DNA from 3 places in the Streptomyces sp. ICC4 genome. Region 1 is predicted to be linked to each of the others. Evidence: predicted binding sites of a transcription regulator. Region 1 holds the regulator's gene; each other region holds the start of a gene.
What was found. Region 1 encodes HrcA, which represses chaperone genes, less so after heat shock. Its sites were predicted from a motif close to TTNGCACTCNGNNNNNCNGAGTGCNAA; they were not measured.

Region 1 (4,278 bases):
GTCACGCGGGACAGGATGTGCTGCCAGGCGGCGCCGGTGTTCTCCGGCCAGCCCAGGGCCCGGCAGATGCCCGTCTTCCAGTCCTGGCCGCGCGGGATGACCGGCCACTCCCGGATGCCCAGCGCGGACGGTTTCACCGCCTGCCAGACGTCGACGTACGGGTGGCCCACGATCAGGACGTCCGCCGAAGTGACCGACGCCGCGATGCGGGACTCCTTCGAGCCCGGCACCAGGTGGTCCACCAGGACCCCGAGGCGGGCGTCCGGGCCCGGGGCGAAGTCCGCGACCACCGACGGGAGGTCGTCGATGCCCTCCAGGTACTCGACCACCACGCCCTCGATGCGCAGGTCGTCGCCCCAGACCCGCTCCACCAGCTCGGCGTCGTGGCGGCCCTCCACGTAGATCCGGCCCGCCCGGGCCACCCGCGCCCGCGCCCCGGGGACGGCCAGCGAGCCGGAGGCGGTGCGCAGCGGGGCGGCGGGCCCGCGGACGGGGCGGGTCAGGGTGACCACCGCACCGTCCAGGAGGAAGCCGCGCGGCTCCAGCGGGAAGACGCGCCGCTTGCCGAAGCGGTCCTCCAGGGTGACGGTGCCCGCCTCGCAGCCCACCACCGCGCCGCAGAAGTCCGTACCCGCCACCTCGACCACCAGGTCGGGATCGGCCGGCACCTCCGGGACGGGCTTGGCGCGCTTCCACTGCGGGGTCAGGTCGGGGGAGTACTCACGCATCCGGCCGAGGGTAGGAGAGCCGGCGCGATCAGGTGCCCGACACGCCGAAGCGGGCCGCCAGTGTGGCGCGTTGCGCACGGACGAAGGCCGCGTCGACCACCGCTCCGTGACCCGGCACGTACAGCGCGTCGTCCCCGCCCAGGGCGAGCAGCCGGTCGAGCGCCGCCGGCCACTGCCGCGGAACGGAGTCCGGGCCGGCCTGGGGTTCGCCCGACTCCTCGACGAGGTCGCCGCAGAAGACGACCTCCTGCCCGCCGCCCGGGACGAAGGCGGCCAGGTCGTGCCGGGTGTGCCCGGGGCCCACGTTCGCCAGCAGCACCTGTACGCCGCCCAGGTCGAGCGTCCACTCGCCCGACACCAGGTGCCGGGGGACCACCAGCAGGTCCACCGCCTCGGCGGCCTCGGCCGGCGCCAGACCGTGCCGGACCGCGTCGGCCCGCAGGTCGTCATGGCTGACGGACAGCAGGGTGTCCAGGCCGACGGGTCCGTAGACCTCCGCCCCCGCGAACACCGCACCGCCCAGCACGTGGTCGAAATGTCCGTGTGTGAATGCGATATGGGTCACGCGCCGGCCCGCCAGCCGCTCCGCCTCGGCCCGTACGAGGGCACCCTCCCGGACCGAGGAGCCGGGGTCGATCAGGAGGGCCGAATCGTCGCCCACCACCAGTCCCACCGTGCAATCCCACACCGGCAGCCGCCGCCGGCCGGCCCGATCGGTGAGCCGTTCCCAGCCCGCCTCTTCCCAACGCACGTCCATACCGCGACGCTACCTTGGCGGGCCGCCCTTGCTACGGGTGCACCACCCCGCCGTACACTGACCGGGGGATCTCTGGCACTCGAACGCGCAGAGTGCCAAACAGTGCGAGCCGCGAACGACGGAAACGATGGAGGTGTGCGCGATGCTCAGCGAACGCAGACTCGAAGTGCTGCGCGCCATCGTCCAGGACTACGTCGGGACGGAGGAGCCGGTCGGCTCCAAGGCGCTCACCGAGCGGCACCGCCTCGGCGTCTCGCCCGCCACCGTGCGCAACGACATGGCCGTGCTGGAGGAAGAGGGCTACATCGCCCAGCCCCACACCAGCGCCGGCCGGATCCCCACCGACAAGGGCTACCGGCTCTTCGTCGACAGGCTGGCGGGGGTCAAACCGCTGTCGACGCCCGAGCGCCGGGCCATCCAGAACTTCCTCGACGGCGCCGTCGACCTCGACGACGTCGTCGGCCGGACCGTGCGGCTGCTCGCGCAGCTGACCCGGCAGGTCGCGGTCGTCCAGTACCCGAGCCTGACCCGGTCCACCGTCCGGCACGTGGAGCTGCTCTCGCTGGCCCCGGCCCGCCTGATGCTCGTGCTCATCACGGACACCGGCCGGGTCGAGCAGCGGCTCGTCGACTGCCAGACCCCCTTCGGGGAGGCCTCGCTCGCCGATCTGCGGGCCCGCCTCAACAGCCGTGTCGTCGGCCGCCGGTTCACCGACGTGCCGCCGCTGGTGCAGGACCTTCCGGAGTCCTTCGACACCGATGACCGGGTGACGGTCAAGGCCGTCCTCGACACCCTCCTCGAAACGCTGGTGGAGGAGGCGGAGGAGCGGCTGATGATCGGCGGCACCGCCAACCTCACCCGGTTCGGACACGATTTTCCCCTGACGATCAGGCCGGTGCTCGAAGCGCTGGAGGAGCAGGTCGTGCTCCTCAAGCTGCTGGGCGAGGCCAGTGAGTCGGGAATGGCCGTAAAGATCGGGCATGAGAATGCCTACGAGGGACTGAACTCCACGTCCGTCGTCTCGGTCGGCTACGGTTCGGGCGGCGAAGCAGTCGCCAAACTCGGCGTGGTCGGACCGACCCGCATGGACTACCCCGGAACGATGGGAGCGGTACGCGCAGTGGCACGTTACGTCGGACAGATCCTGGCGGAGTCGTAAGTGGCCACGGACTACTACGCCGTTCTCGGCGTGCGCCGCGACGCATCGCAGGACGAGATCAAGAAGGCCTTCCGCCGCCTGGCGCGCGAACTCCACCCGGACGTGAATCCGGACCCGAAGACGCAGGAGCGCTTCAAGGAGATCAACGCGGCCTACGAGGTGCTCTCGGACCCGCAGAAGAAGCAGGTCTTCGACCTCGGCGGCGACCCGCTGTCCTCCTCGGGAGGCGGCGGCGGCGCGGGCGGATTCGGAGCGGGCGGCTTCGGCAACTTCTCCGACATCATGGACGCCTTCTTCGGCCAGTCCTCGCAGCGCGGACCGCGCTCGCGGACCCGCCGCGGCCAGGACGCCATGATCCGCCTCGACCTGGAGCTGGACGAGGCCGCCTTCGGCACCACCAAGGACATCCAGGTCGACACGGCCGTCGTCTGCACCACCTGCTCCGGTGAGGGCGCCGCACCCGGCACCTCGGCGCAGACGTGTGACATGTGCCGCGGCCGCGGCGAAGTCTCGCAGGTCACCCGGTCCTTCCTGGGCCAGGTCATGACCTCGCGCCCCTGCCCGCAGTGCCAGGGCTTCGGCACCGTGGTCCCGACCCCGTGCCCCGAGTGCGCGGGCGACGGCCGGGTCCGCTCCCGCCGCAGCCTCACGGTCAAGATCCCGGCCGGTGTCGAGAACGGCACCCGGATCCAGCTCGCGGGCGAGGGCGAGGTCGGCCCCGGCGGCGGCCCCGCCGGCGACCTCTACGTGGAGATCCACGAGCTGCCGCACCCGACCTTCCAGCGGCGCGGGGACGACCTGCACTGCACGGTCACCATCCCGATGACCGCGGCGTCCCTGGGCACCAAGTGCCCGCTGGAGACGCTGGACGGCCTGGAGGAGATCGACATCCGGCCCGGCACCCAGTCCGGCCAGGCGATCCCGCTGCACGGCCGGGGCGTCACGCACCTGCGCGGCGGCGGGCGCGGCGACCTGATCGTGCACGTCGAGGTCACCACCCCCAGCAAGCTGGACCCGGCGCAGGAGGACCTGCTGCGCCAGCTGGCGAAGCTGCGCGGCGAAGAGCGGCCGCTCGGCCAGTTCGCGCCGGGCCAGCAGGGGCTGTTCAGCCGCCTGAAGGACGCCTTCAACGGCCGCTGAGCCACCCGCGCGAGCGCGTACGAGAACACCTGCGAGCCCGGTCCGGGGATGCCCCGGACCGGGCTCGCGGCGCAGGTGCCGACGGGTTTTCGCCGATCCGGCGAAGGGACTATGCCAGGCGAATGCCGTGATTCGGTCCCGTGAGCGGGACATGGCACGATGCAGCACATGTCCTCCGCACCGAACGGTCTCTTCGTGTACCCGATCGTGCAGGCGCCCATGGCGGGCGGCGCGTCCTGCCCGCCGCTCGCGGCCGCCGTGTGCGAAGCGGGCGGACTGGGCTTCCTGGCCGGAGGCTACAAAACCGCCGACGGCATGTACCAGGAGATCAAGCGGCTGCGTGCGCTCACCCGCCGCCCCTTCGGAGTCAACCTCTTCATGCCGCAGGCCTCCGCCGTGGATCCGGCCGCGCTGGAGGTGTACCGCGGGCAGCTCGCCGGCGAGGCCAGCTGGTACGAGATCTCCCTCGCGGAGGAGGACCTCCTCGGCACCTG
Region 2 (4,278 bases), 1.5 Mb from region 1:
TCTGCTCCGAGCTCATCGGCGACCCGCTGGGCGAGGGCTGGGGCTTCGTCAACGTCAACCTGCGCCCGTACTACGGCGAGGGCTCCAAGACCCTGGCGTACGAGATCTGCGAGCAGCTCGGCTGGCAGCTGCCCGACCAGATCGTCATCCCGATCGCGTCCGGCTCGCAGTTGACGAAGATCGACAAGGGTCTGCAGGAGCTGATCAAGCTCGGCCTCGTCGAGGACAAGCCGTACAAGATCTTCGGCGCCCAGGCCGAGGGCTGCTCGCCCGTCTCCACCGCCTTCAAGGCCGGTCACGAGGTGGTGCGCCCGCAGAAGCCCAACACCATCGCCAAGTCGCTGGCCATCGGCAACCCGGCGGACGGCCCGTACGTCCTGGACATCGCGCGCCGCACCGGCGGCTACGTCGAGGACGTCAACGACGTCCAGGTCGTCGAGGCCATCAAGATCCTCGCGCAGACCGAGGGCATCTTCGCCGAGACCGCGGGCGGCGTCACCGTCGGCGTGACGAAGAAGCTCATCGAGAACGGGCAGCTGGACCCCTCGCTGACCACCGTGATCCTGAACACCGGTGACGGCCTCAAGACCCTGGAGGCGGTGGCCGCCGGCGGTGGCCAGACCGCCACCATCCGCCCGAGCCTGGACGCGTTCCGCGCCGCCAACCTGGCCTGATCTCCCTCCTCTGCACACCGGAAAGGCAGTAGCGCCATGAGCGTCAACGTCCGCATCCCCACCATCCTGCGCACCTACACCGGCGGCAAGGCCGAGGTCCCCGCCGAGGGCACGACCCTCGCCGAGGTCATCGAGTCCCTGGAGAAGAGCCACCCGGGCATCGCCGCGCGCGTCCTGGACGACCAGGGCAAGCTGCGCCGCTTCGTGAACGTCTACGTCAACGACGACGACGTGCGCTTCGAGGGCGGGCTGCAGACGTCCACTCCGGACGGCGCGGGCGTCTCGATCATCCCCGCGGTGGCCGGCGGCTGCTGAACAATCCGGCGGCCGACTTCCGGCCGCTGATGGACCAGAACGCTGAATTGCCCCCTCCGGTAATAAACGGAGGGGGCAATTCTGCTTGGTTGGGCGCGGTAGAGTTGGGGAAGTCCCCTCCGCTGGACTTGCCCGCCGCATATGAGCGGGCCGCGTGAGGGTTGACATTGAGTCAACATGCAAGTGCGGTATGGGGCGTTGGCCTGGCTTGTCCGGCCCGAGTTGCCCTGGAATATTCCTAGTTTTCACCCTATTTCAATCTTTTGCCATGTCCAGAATTCTCGTCGGAATGACCTGTTGCAGACAGCAGCGGTGCGGATACATTCAGCCCCGGTCGAGGCGTTCCGGCGCAAGTTCTGACCCGGGACCGCGAAGTGCGGTCCTGCGCAAGGGCCAGTAATAGGGGAGTTAGGCATGGCTCAGGGCACCGTCAAGTGGTTCAACGCGGAGAAGGGCTACGGCTTCATCGCGGTCGACGGTGGTGCGGATGTGTTCGTCCACTACAGCGCCATCCAGATGGACGGGTACCGCACCCTTGAAGAGGGTCAGCGGGTCGAATTCGAGATCTCGCAGGGCCAGAAGGGTCCGCAGGCGGACATGGTCAAGCTCGCCGCCGGCTAGGCCGACCGCGATCGACCACCGACACGTACCGCGCCCGCGCACAGGGCCGCGTACGACGGCACCACTGCATGCAGACGAGGGGCCCACATCCTGGACACGGGATGCGGGCCCCTCGTGCGCGTGCCCCCGCACCCCTTGTCCCGCCTGCTTGTTCACCAGGGGTTCCCCGAAGCCGCTTGCACTCGGGGGTGCCGAGTGCTAATCATTGGCGTTAGCACTCTCCGGGTGAGAGTGCTACTAAACGAGGACCGGGTCGGTGAGGCCCGCAGGGTCCGGTGGGCAGGAACCGCCGGGCACGCAGGCCGTCCGTCGCGGGCGCGGGCGCGGTCCGGGAGCAATCCACCGCTGTCCGGGAGGACCACTTCAGATGGCCAAGATCATTGCGTTCAACGAGGAGGCCCGGCGCGGTCTCGAGCGAGGCATGAACCAGCTCGCCGACGCCGTCAAGGTCACCCTTGGCCCCAAGGGTCGCAACGTCGTCCTTGAGAAGAAGTGGGGCGCCCCCACGATCACCAACGATGGTGTCTCCATCGCCAAGGAGATCGAGCTCGAGGACCCGTACGAGAAGATCGGCGCAGAGCTGGTCAAGGAAGTCGCCAAGAAGACGGACGACGTCGCCGGCGACGGTACGACCACCGCCACCGTCCTCGCCCAGGCGCTCGTCCGCGAGGGCCTGCGCAACGTGGCCGCCGGTGCGAACCCGATGGCCCTCAAGCGCGGTATCGAGAAGGCCGTCGAGGCCGTCTCCGCCGCCCTGCTGGCGCAGGCCAAGGATGTCGAGACCAAGGAGCAGATCGCTTCGACGGCCTCCATCTCCGCCGCCGACACCCAGATCGGCGAGCTCATCGCCGAGGCCATGGACAAGGTCGGCAAGGAAGGCGTCATCACGGTCGAGGAGTCGCAGACCTTCGGTCTCGAGCTCGAGCTCACCGAGGGCATGCGCTTCGACAAGGGCTACATCTCGGCGTACTTCGCCACCGACATGGAGCGCATGGAGTCGTCCCTCGACGACCCGTACATCCTGATCGTCAACTCGAAGATCGGCTCGGTCAAGGACCTGCTGCCGCTCCTCGAGAAGGTCATGCAGTCCGGCAAGCCGCTGCTGATCATCGCCGAGGACGTCGAGGGCGAGGCCCTGTCGACCCTGGTCGTCAACAAGATCCGCGGCACCTTCAAGTCCGTCGCCGTCAAGGCTCCGGGCTTCGGCGACCGCCGCAAGGCCATGCTCGGCGACATCGCCATCCTCACGGGCGGCACGGTCATCTCCGAGGAGGTCGGCCTCAAGCTCGAGAACGCCGGTCTCGACCTGCTCGGCCGCGCCCGCAAGGTCGTCATCACCAAGGACGAGACCACCATCGTCGACGGTGCCGGTGACAGCGACCAGGTTGCCGGTCGCGTCAACCAGATCCGCGCCGAGATCGAGAACTCCGACTCGGACTACGACCGCGAGAAGCTCCAGGAGCGCCTCGCGAAGCTGGCCGGCGGCGTGGCCGTCATCAAGGCCGGCGCCGCGACCGAGGTCGAGCTCAAGGAGCGCAAGCACCGCATCGAGGACGCCGTTCGCAACGCGAAGGCGGCCGTCGAAGAGGGCATCGTCGCCGGTGGCGGCGTGGCCCTGCTGCAGGCTTCCGCGGTCTTCGAGAAGCTCGAGCTCGAGGGCGACGAGGCGACCGGCGCCAACGCCGTGAAGCTCGCGCTGGAGGCCCCGCTCAAGCAGATCGCCGTCAACGGTGGTCTCGAGGGTGGCGTCGTCGTGGAGAAGGTCCGCAACCTGCAGATCGGTTGGGGCCTGAACGCCGCGACCGGCGAGTACGTGGACATGATCGCCGCGGGCATCATCGACCCGGCGAAGGTCACCCGCTCTGCCCTGCAGAACGCGGCGTCGATCGCGGCCCTCTTCCTCACCACCGAGGCCGTCATCGCCGACAAGCCCGAGAAGGCCGGCGCCGCTGGTGGCGGCGGCATGCCGGGCGGTGACATGGACTTCTGATCGGCCCCCGGCTGATCGGCTGTTCTCGTACCGAGGGCGGCACCCCTTCTCCACGAAGGGGTGCCGCCCTCGGGCGTTTCCGCGTGCTTAGAAGCCGGTGGTGTCGATGGCGAAGTCGAACGGCTTCGGGACGTTCAGGGGCTGACCGAAGGACACGGTCGTACGGGACCGGTATCCGTGCGGGGAGGGGTCCCAGAAGCAGGTGATCTCCGAGTCCTGCATGTCGACGACCAGGTAGATGGGCACGATCTGGCCGTACACGTCCAGCTTCTCGTTCCAGTCGGCGTCCCTGGTGGAGACGGACGTGAACTCTCCGACCAACGACAGCGCCGCTCCGTCCGCGTGCAGCCCTTCCTCGTCGAAGGCCGCTTCGTCCGCGACGTACAAGTCCGGTCCGTAGCCGCGCTCCGCTGCCGGGAACCGGAAGAGGAAGGGTGAGGTGTCCGCGAAGTGCCCGTCAGGGGCGTGGGTCAGGAGCTGCTCGCGCAGGAGGCGCATGCGACGGGAGTAGCGCAGCTTGGAGAACGGCGACAAGACGATCTTCCCCCGGATGAGCTCGGCCTTGAAGCCGTCTGGCGTGTTCATCTCCGCAACCGTGTGCAGGAGCCCCTCGAACGTTGGCGGCGACACGGTCTCTATGGGTGTGGCCCGCTCGGTCATGATCGTCACCATCGTCCT
Region 3 (4,278 bases), 2.2 Mb from region 1:
ACCTCCAGCCGGGACCGCACGGCCGCTAGGGGGTTGCGCAGCTCGTGCGAGGCGTCGGCGGTGAACTGCCGCTGCCGGGCGTCGCTGCGCTCCAGCCGGTCGAGGGTGGCGTTGACGGTCCGGGCCAGCCGCGCGATCTCGTCGGCGCCGCCCGGGTCCGGGACCCGCCGGTTCAGCTCGCTCGCGGTGACCGCCGCCAGCTCGGTGCGGATCGCGGTGACGGGGCGCAGCGCGTGCCCGGTCACCCACCAGGCCAGGAGCGCCGAGAAGGCGATCAGCGGGGGCGCGCCGGCCAGCAGGCCGAAGGCGACGGCCCGGTTGGCGTCGTCGACGTCGCCGAGCACGGTCATGGCGTACACGGTGTGCGGGGCGTGCGCCCCCGGCGGGCCGGGGGCCTGGACGGCGACCACGACGCGCCGCTGCGCGCCGGGGCGCGCGGGCTCCAGGACCGCCGACCGGGAGTCGTCGCCGGGCGCGATGCCCGGCCCGGCGGGCTCGGGGGTGTCCTCGAGGTCCCCGCTGGTGGCGACGGTCGCGCCGGCCGCGTCCCGTACGAGGACCAGGTCGACGCCGCCCTCGGGCGCGGGCAGTCGGCCGCCCGCCGGGAGGGTCGCGGTGTCCAGCTGGGCGGCGACCTTGCGGGCGGCGAGCTCGGTGCGGCCGGTGGTGTTCTCGATGAGGTTGGCGCGCAGCACGGTGTAGAGCCACAGCCCGCCGGTGGCGAGCACGGCGGCCATCGCGAGGGCGGCGGCCGCGGCGGCGCGGGCCCGCAGGCTGCCGAGCCGGCGTGTCCGGGCGCCGGACCGGCCCCGGGACCCGGACCCGGACCCGGACCGGGGTCGGAGCCGGGGTCGGGACCGGGCGCTAGTGCTGTGACCGGAAGGGTTCACCGGGTCGCGGCGCCCGGCACGGCACCTCGCCGCGTTGTCGGACCACACCGGTACGTCCAGTACGAGGCGTGGTCCTCCGCCTTGCGATGCACCGCACCGAACACCGCGACCCGGCAAACCTTTCCGGTCACAGCACTAGCCACCGTCCGGGGCCATCCGGTAGCCGGTGCCGTGGACGGTGAGGATCGAGCGGCGGCCGAAGGGGGCGTCGATCTTGCGGCGGAGCGAGGAGACGTAGACCTCGACGATGTTCGGGTCGATGCCGTGCGGGGTGTCCCAGACCTCGTCGAGGATGTCCTGCTTGGCGACGGCCCGGCCGGGCTGCTCCATCAGGCAGGCCAGGACGCCGAGCTCGCGGGCGGTCAGCTCGATCTCGTGCGGGCCGCGCCGGCAGCGGCGGCCGCGCGGGTCGAGGAGGAGGTCGCCGGCCTGCAGGACGCTGGGGCGCGGGGCGGCGGCCCGGCGGGCGAGCGCGCGCAGCCGGGCGGCGAGGACGACGAAGGAGAACGGCTTGGTGAGGTAGTCGTCGGCGCCGGAGTCCAGGCCCTCGGCCTCGTCGTACTCGCCGTCCTTGGCGGTCAGCATGAGGACGGGGGTGGGGTCGCCGTGGGCGCGCATGCGCCGGCAGATCTCGAAGCCCGAGGGTCCGGGGAGCATCAGGTCGAGCAGGACCACGTCGTACGGGCCGCCGGAGAGGGCGAGTTCCAGCCCGCGGTGGCCGTCGTGGGCGAGGTCGGTCCAGTGGCCGTCGGCGGAGAGGCCGCGCCGCAACGTCTCGGCAAGCCCCACTTCGTCTTCGACGACCAGAATCCGCATGCCCCAAGCCTCACATACCGGGCACCCCCCTTGATGTGCGGCCCGCATCGCTGCGCGGGACGCCGTCCGCCGGTGACCGGGCGGGGTTGCCGCCCGAGCGTCCCGGCCCCGGTGGGCGGGTGCGGGTGGTGCTGCCCTGCGGTGCGGAGGTCCCCTACCCGCCCTTCCACCGTTCCCCGGGCGCTGCCCGGACCCCGGTCCTCAAGCGCCGGACGGGCTGAGAAGGCGAGCCCCGGGCTGCGCCCGGACTCCTTCCGGGGCTCCGCCCCGGCAGCGGTGCCGCACCCGGCGGCGGGTCCGGGGCCGCGGGCCCGGGGTGGGGTTCCGGGCCGCCTCCAGGGCGGTCCGGGCGGCGAAACGAGCGGCGCGTATTGGCACTCCGCTTGACCGAGTGCTAATCCCCGGAATAGTCTCGCGTCTGGCACTCGCCCCTGGTGAGTGCCAACACAGCGACAGGCAGGTCCGGCTCCCGCGACGACGGATCGACCTGGTCGCCACCTCAGACAGTTAACCCCGGATCTCCGAAGGGGGAGGTCGGAACGTGACGACCACCAGCTCCAAGGTTGCCATCAAGCCGCTCGAGGACCGCATTGTGGTCCAGCCGCTCGACGCCGAGCAGACCACAGCCTCTGGCCTGGTCATCCCGGACACCGCGAAGGAGAAGCCCCAGGAGGGCGTCGTCCTCGCGGTTGGCCCGGGTCGCTTCGAGGACGGCCAGCGTCTTCCGCTGGACGTCACCGTCGGCGACGTCGTCCTGTACTCCAAGTACGGCGGCACCGAAGTGAAGTACAACGGCGAGGAGTACCTCGTCCTCTCGGCCCGCGACGTGCTCGCGATCGTCGAGAAGTAAGTCACTTCTTCAGTTTTGCTTTGAGCTACGCCCCTGGTCACCCCTGCTGATGCCGGGCGGCGAGGGGCGTAGTTCGTTTCTGCACAGGCGGTCGCGGTGAGCGGCCGGGGATCGCAACGAGAGGGCTGAACCGCTCCCATGCCGAAGATTCTCAAGTTTGACGAGGACGCCCGTCGCGCCCTCGAGCGCGGCGTCAACAAGCTTGCCGACACGGTCAAGGTGACGATCGGCCCCAAGGGCCGCAACGTCGTGATCGACAAGAAGTTCGGTGCGCCCACCATCACGAACGACGGTGTCACCATCGCTCGCGAGGTCGAGCTGGACGACCCGTACGAGAACCTTGGCGCGCAGCTCGTCAAGGAGGTCGCGACCAAGACCAACGACGTCGCGGGTGACGGCACCACCACCGCCACCGTCCTGGCCCAGGCACTGGTCCGCGAGGGTCTGCGCAACGTCGCCGCGGGTGCTTCCCCGGCCGCCCTGAAGAAGGGCATCGACGCCGCGGTCAAGGCCGTGTCCGAGGAGCTCCTCGCGACCGCCCGCCCGATCGAGGACAAGTCCGACATCGCCGCCGTGGCCGCGCTCTCCGCGCAGGACCAGCAGGTCGGCGACCTCATCGCCGAGGCGATGGACAAGGTCGGCAAGGACGGTGTCATCACCGTCGAGGAGTCCAACGCCTTCGGCCTGGAGCTCGAGTTCACCGAGGGCATGGCCTTCGACAAGGGCTACCTGTCCCCGTACATGGTCTCCGACCAGGAGCGTATGGAGGCCATCCTCGATGACCCGTACATCCTGATCAACCAGGGCAAGATCTCCTCCATCCAGGACCTCCTGCCGCTGCTCGAGAAGGTCATCCAGGCCGGCGCCTCCAAGCCGCTGCTGATCATCGCCGAGGACGTCGAGGGCGAGGCGCTCTCCACCCTCGTCGTCAACAAGATCCGTGGCACCTTCAACGCCGTCGCCGTCAAGGCGCCCGGCTTCGGTGACCGCCGCAAGGCGATGCTGCAGGACATGGCCACCCTCACCGGTGCCACCGTCATCGCCGAGGAGGTCGGCCTCAAGCTCGACCAGGCCGGTCTGGACGTACTGGGCTCCGCCCGCCGCGTCACGATCTCCAAGGACAGCACCACCATCGTCGACGGTGGCGGCAGCTCGGCCGAGGTCCTCGGCCGCGTCAACCAGATCAAGGCCGAGATCGAGTCGACCGACTCGGACTGGGACCGCGAGAAGCTGCAGGAGCGCCTGGCGAAGCTCGCCGGCGGCGTCTGCGTCATCAAGGTCGGCGCCGCCACCGAGGTGGAGCTCAAGGAGAAGAAGCACCGTCTCGAGGACGCCATCTCGGCGACCCGCGCCGCGGTCGAGGAGGGCATCGTCTCCGGCGGTGGCTCCGCTCTCGTCCACGCCGTGAAGGTGCTCGAAGGCAACCTCGGCCTGTCGGGCGACGAGGCCACCGGTGTCGCGGTCGTGCGCCGCGCCGCCGTCGAGCCGCTGCGCTGGATCGCGGAGAACGCCGGCCTCGAGGGCTACGTCATCACCGCGAAGGTCGCCGAGCTCGAGAAGGGCCAGGGCTTCAACGCCGCCACCGGCGAGTACGGCGACCTGGTCAAGGCCGGCGTCATCGACCCGGTCAAGGTCACCCGCTCCGCGCTGGAGAACGCCGCTTCCATCGCGTCCCTGCTGCTCACGACCGAGACCCTGGTCGTCGAGAAGCCGGCCGACGAC

Region 2: groL (chaperonin GroEL) is a predicted target of HrcA. The motif match lies at 1,786-1,812, and genes of this name have one in related genera.
Region 3: groES (co-chaperone GroES) is a predicted target of HrcA. The motif match lies at 2,078-2,104, and genes of this name have one in related genera.

Annotation. Positions count from the first base shown of each region.
Region 1 is NZ_CP030286.1:711,399-715,676, forward strand. Features, by position in the region: gene DRB89_RS03325 (DUF3097 domain-containing protein) at 1-728, opposite strand, end outside; gene DRB89_RS03330 (MBL fold metallo-hydrolase) at 757-1,485, opposite strand; gene hrcA (heat-inducible transcriptional repressor HrcA) at 1,628-2,644, shown strand; gene dnaJ (molecular chaperone DnaJ) at 2,645-3,784, shown strand; gene DRB89_RS03345 (nitronate monooxygenase) at 3,953-4,278, shown strand, end outside.
Region 2 is NZ_CP030286.1:2,251,164-2,255,441, forward strand. Features, by position in the region: gene thrC (threonine synthase) at 1-674, shown strand, start outside; gene DRB89_RS10400 (MoaD/ThiS family protein) at 711-989, shown strand; gene DRB89_RS10405 (cold-shock protein) at 1,404-1,610, shown strand; gene groL (chaperonin GroEL) at 1,978-3,600, shown strand; gene DRB89_RS10415 (Uma2 family endonuclease) at 3,688-4,185, opposite strand.
Region 3 is NZ_CP030286.1:2,874,367-2,878,644, forward strand. Features, by position in the region: gene DRB89_RS13375 (HAMP domain-containing sensor histidine kinase) at 1-737, opposite strand, end outside; gene DRB89_RS13380 (response regulator transcription factor) at 1,026-1,706, opposite strand; gene groES (co-chaperone GroES) at 2,248-2,556, shown strand; gene groL (chaperonin GroEL) at 2,695-4,278, shown strand, end outside.